Regions from separate parts of the Shewanella denitrificans OS217 genome, predicted to be linked through region 1. Evidence: riboswitches for the same ligand, from Rfam matches in the RefSeq annotation. Region 1 holds a riboswitch; the other holds the start of a gene.
The links. A riboswitch is a leader RNA that binds a small molecule or an ion and turns the genes downstream of it on or off. The one in region 1 is predicted to bind lysine.
Positions count from the first base shown of each region.

Region 2: linked by a shared signal. The riboswitch ahead of lysC (lysine-sensitive aspartokinase 3) and the one ahead of SDEN_RS13220 (Na+/H+ antiporter NhaC family protein) in region 1 are both predicted to bind lysine.

Region 1 is NC_007954.1:3,034,909-3,037,117, forward strand. It holds gene SDEN_RS13220 (Na+/H+ antiporter NhaC family protein) at 1-1,141, opposite strand, end outside; lysine riboswitch at 1,211-1,408, opposite strand; gene SDEN_RS13225 (electron transfer flavoprotein subunit alpha/FixB family protein) at 1,500-2,209, opposite strand, start outside.
Region 2 is NC_007954.1:3,569,087-3,571,295, reverse strand. It holds gene SDEN_RS15515 (DUF3293 domain-containing protein) at 35-472, shown strand; lysine riboswitch at 554-723, shown strand; gene lysC (lysine-sensitive aspartokinase 3) at 902-2,209, shown strand, end outside.

The DNA of each region.
Region 1 (2,209 bases):
TAGTGGCTAAGCTTGCCATATACTTACCGGTTTCTAACTCGCCAATGATACCTGCGATAGTCCAGGCAAATAATAGAATATAAATGGCCGGCAACATGGAGCGGGCACCTAGTGTCAAACCTTTTGCTATCATGCCAAGCTCGATTTTCTGCACTAGGCTCAGGATAATCGTTACAGCAAAGCCATTCAGCGCACCGAAAAATAATGATGAACTGACATCCGTTTTTTCAAAGGCACCCAGTAAACTAAATTCAATATTGGCATCCTGGAGCGCGTTTGCACCACTTGAAACCATAAAGTAGCAAGTCCCCAACACCAACATCAAAATAGGCAAAAACAAGCCTAATACACTGCCGGTATCGGCTTCAGGCAGTTCAGCTATGGCGCCAGCGGGAATGCCTTTCGATTCATCAAATAACTCGCCTTTCTTGGCATTCATTTCATGTTTGCGCATTGGGCCGACATCAAGACCGAACATGGCAACACACAACAGCAGTAGCAAAGCGAAAATGGCATAGAAGTTCATCGGGATCATCTGCACAAACAGGCTTAAATGGCCTGAATCGGCAAAACCATGAGCCGTTAAAATACCGCCAATAAGTGCAATAATGTATGCCCCCCAACTGGATATTGGCGACAAGACACACACAGGCGCCGCTGTCGAGTCCAGTACATAGGCAAGTTTAGCTCGAGACACATGATATCGGTCGGTAATGGGGCGAGAGATTGCACCTACGACTAAGCTGTTAAAATAATCATCAATAAACACCACACAACCTAGGAAGATAGTCAGTAATTTAGCATCCCGCTTGCTTCTAATGCGCAGCCTTGCCCATTCTGCGAATGCCCGAGCTGAGCCGCTGACAGTTATCAAGGCCGTGATCATCCCAAGCACCATCAGGAAGCCTATGATGTACAGATTCCAGCTGTTAAGTCCGCCATCCGTCCACACTAGGCCACTGACGCTTTTAGCGACAAATTCACCGCTGGCCATCACAGAAAAGTCATTAAGCAATAAGGCACCAATGATGATCCCAAAGCCAAGAGACAAGAGTACATGGCGGGTGAAAATAGCCAGAATGATGGCAACTAAAGGAGGGAGTAAGGAAAGCATGGAATCAGAATAAGTTATTAGGTTCATTGTCATTTTCTTTAATACGAACGTATGGAGGCAACTGAACCGGTGGCAGGAAACGCATTAAACACCTGTCCTATCAGTAGCGCTCCACGGTTAAAATCTTCTATCTTCCCGATAAAAAACACCATGGCAGTGTTGCGCTTTTTCAACAGCAACACCAGCAGTAGATCATGATGGATAGCTCAACTTCGGCACTAACTCCTTTCGTGAACGATCTTAGGCATCACCCTACTGATCACTACTTATAATTAGCGCACCTCTACCATAAAGGGCGTTGAATTAAGTCAACGCGGGCACATATAAACATAAGCGCCTGTGAGTCTATCAACTCACAGGCGCTTAGTTTGATTTAGTTCACTAATTAAAGCAAGTTAGTCAGTGCAGGTACAGCCTCAAATAAGTCTGCTTCTAAGCCATAATCTGCCACTTGAAAGATAGGGGCTTCTGGATCTTTGTTGATAGCAACAATGATCTTTGAATCTTTCATACCGGCAAGATGCTGAATCGCGCCAGAAATACCCACTGCTATATACAAATCAGGTGCAACAATTTTACCCGTCTGTCCGACTTGTAAATCGTTAGGAACAAAGCCTGCATCTACTGCTGCACGTGATGCGCCAACCGCAGCACCCAGCTTATCGGCTAAGGTTTCAAGTAGTGCGAAATTTTCGCCGCTACCCATACCGCGACCACCAGACACTATGATGCCAGCGCTTCCCAGTTCAGGACGGGCCGAGACAGTGAGCTCCTGTGATACAAAAGCCGTTTTAGCTTCAATCACCTGAGTTAAGCTCACCACTTCAGCATTGCCGTTAGATGCGGCGACATCAAATGCACTTGAGCGCACTGTCATCACTTTTTTGCTATCTAAACTCTGCACTGTCGCTAATGCGTTACCCGCGTATATTGGTCTGACGAATGTATCAGGACTAACAACTTCTATCACTTCAGAAATCTGAGCCACATCCAATAAGGCTGCAACCCGAGGTAAAGTGTCTTTACCCACGCTTGAGGCAGCACTCAAAATGTGTTCATAGTCAGATGCAAGTGTTAAGACTAAAGCCGATAGGT
Region 2 (2,209 bases), 530 kb from region 1:
CACTAACCTAGGTCTCATTAACGATGCTTTTACGATGAAAAATATAATGGATGATCTCTGGCGTAGTTATCAAAACTGTCAGTTTTTACTGACTCAACCGCTTTCCCCTCTACTGAGTTTATCAATTGTTACCGCTCATAATCCCCTAGGTAAAACCCTTTCTCCCAGTCAAAATCGATTGTTAGATAGGCAATTGCAAGCAAAAATTCAAACATTTAAGCAGCCTTATCGTTCTATGATCACAACCTCTGAGCAGATGTCGCATATGGAAAAAAGCTGGGCAATTTTTTTCCTCGGTCAAGAGGAAGCACTGGCTTTAGGGCAAGCTTTTCAGCAGTTGGCGATTTATCATGTAGAGGCAGGAGAGTTAAGTTTAATGAGTTGTGTTGAACATGATCCAAGACAGGTTCATCTGGGGCCTTTGTACAAGCGGTTAAAACTTGTCAATGAACTCCCAGAGCTTAACCGATGAGAGAATTGTTCAAATAATCCATTTGTGCATTGACTTAAACTCACCTTTATTGGTATTTTTCAAATCCCTCCTTATGTAAGGAGGCACAGAAGAGGCGCGTTAACTAGGTAATAAGTCGGAGAATACCCCATTCTTTGATGGCTTATGAGGGAGTTTAACGCCGAGGCAACATACGTGGTGGTATTGTTGTCGGTCGGTTAGGCTGAATCCTAACGATTGTCACCTTTTTATGGTGGAGAGCTTCTGGTGACGATCGCTGTTTCCCTTCATGGGTGGGTTATCCTTGCACCAGGCTCTTCGAACGACCTTAGTTCGGAGTGTGTTTATGTTGTTTCAATCCTCGTTTTATCATTATTTCTGCTTGGCTTTACAAATCAGTGGCTCCCTTGGGAGTGCTTGCGGCTTTGCTTATTCCCAGCAGGTGGCATCATGAGTCTAGTGGTCGCAAAATTTGGTGGTACTTCAGTCGCTTGCCATTATTCTATGGTTCGCTGCGCTCAAATTGTTATCAATTCACCTATGACTCGTTTAGTCGTGGTTAGCGCGTCAAGTGGCGTGACTAATTGTTTAGTTGAATTGACCCAGAGCAATATTAACGATCAGCAGCGGCAGACGTTATTGACCGAAATTGCCAAAATTCAATATGGGATCTGTGATGGGCTAAGCCGCAGAGCCGAAGTCTTGTCGAACATCGATGTCATACTGAGCCGAATTGCTGAACTCAGCGATGCCTTAGTATTAAATAGAAGCAAAGCCCTGATGGATGAGCTGCTTGCCACGGGGGAACAGTGCTCTGCATTACTCTTTGCCGCCGTGCTCAGAGAGCAAGGTGCCAATGCGCAGGCATTTGATGTGCGACAAGTGCTGAGAACCGATAACCACTTTGGTCGAGCCGAGCCTCAAATCGCCTTCATTGCAGACTTAGCTCAAACTCAGCTTGCGCCCTTGCTGCAATCTCAAGTGATAGTCACTCAAGGTTTTGTCGGCGCAGATGTTGATGGTAATACCACCACCCTTGGCCGCGGTGGCAGCGACTATTCGGCGGCATTGCTGGCTGAAGCATTGCAAGCCAGTGCGGTAGAAATTTGGACTGATGTCGCAGGCATTTACACTACAGATCCACGTCTTGCTCCTAATGCGCGGCCTTTAAAAGAAATAAGCTTTAATGAGGCTGCGGAAATGGCCACCTTTGGCGCTAAAGTCTTGCACCCAGCAACCATATTGCCAGCGGTGAGGCAGCAAATAAACGTGTTTGTCGGTTCGAGCAAGGCCCCAGAAGAAGGCGGGACTTGGATACGCCATCAAACTGAGGATTCGCCGGTATTTCGCGCTGTGACTTTGAGGAAAGATCAAACCCTATTGAATCTACATAGTTTGCAAATGTTGCATACCCAAGGCTTTCTTGCTGAAACCTTTGCCACCTTAGCTAAGCACAAGATTTCGGTTGACCTTATTACCACCTCTGAAGTGAATGTGTCGCTGACTTTAGATAAAACAGGCTCTGACTCCAGTGGTCAGGGTTTATTGACCGAGGCCTTGTTGGCCGATTTGTCTGAACACTGTCGGGTCAAGGTTGAAGATCAATTAGCCTTAGTCGCGATTATCGGCAATAAAATTGCCTCTACGGCAGGGATTTGTGCGCGGGTGTTCAATGTATTAGTGGATTTCAATGTGAGGATGATTTGCCAAGGTGCCAGCCCGCACAACTTGTGCGTGTTAGTGTCGGCCGCGGATGCA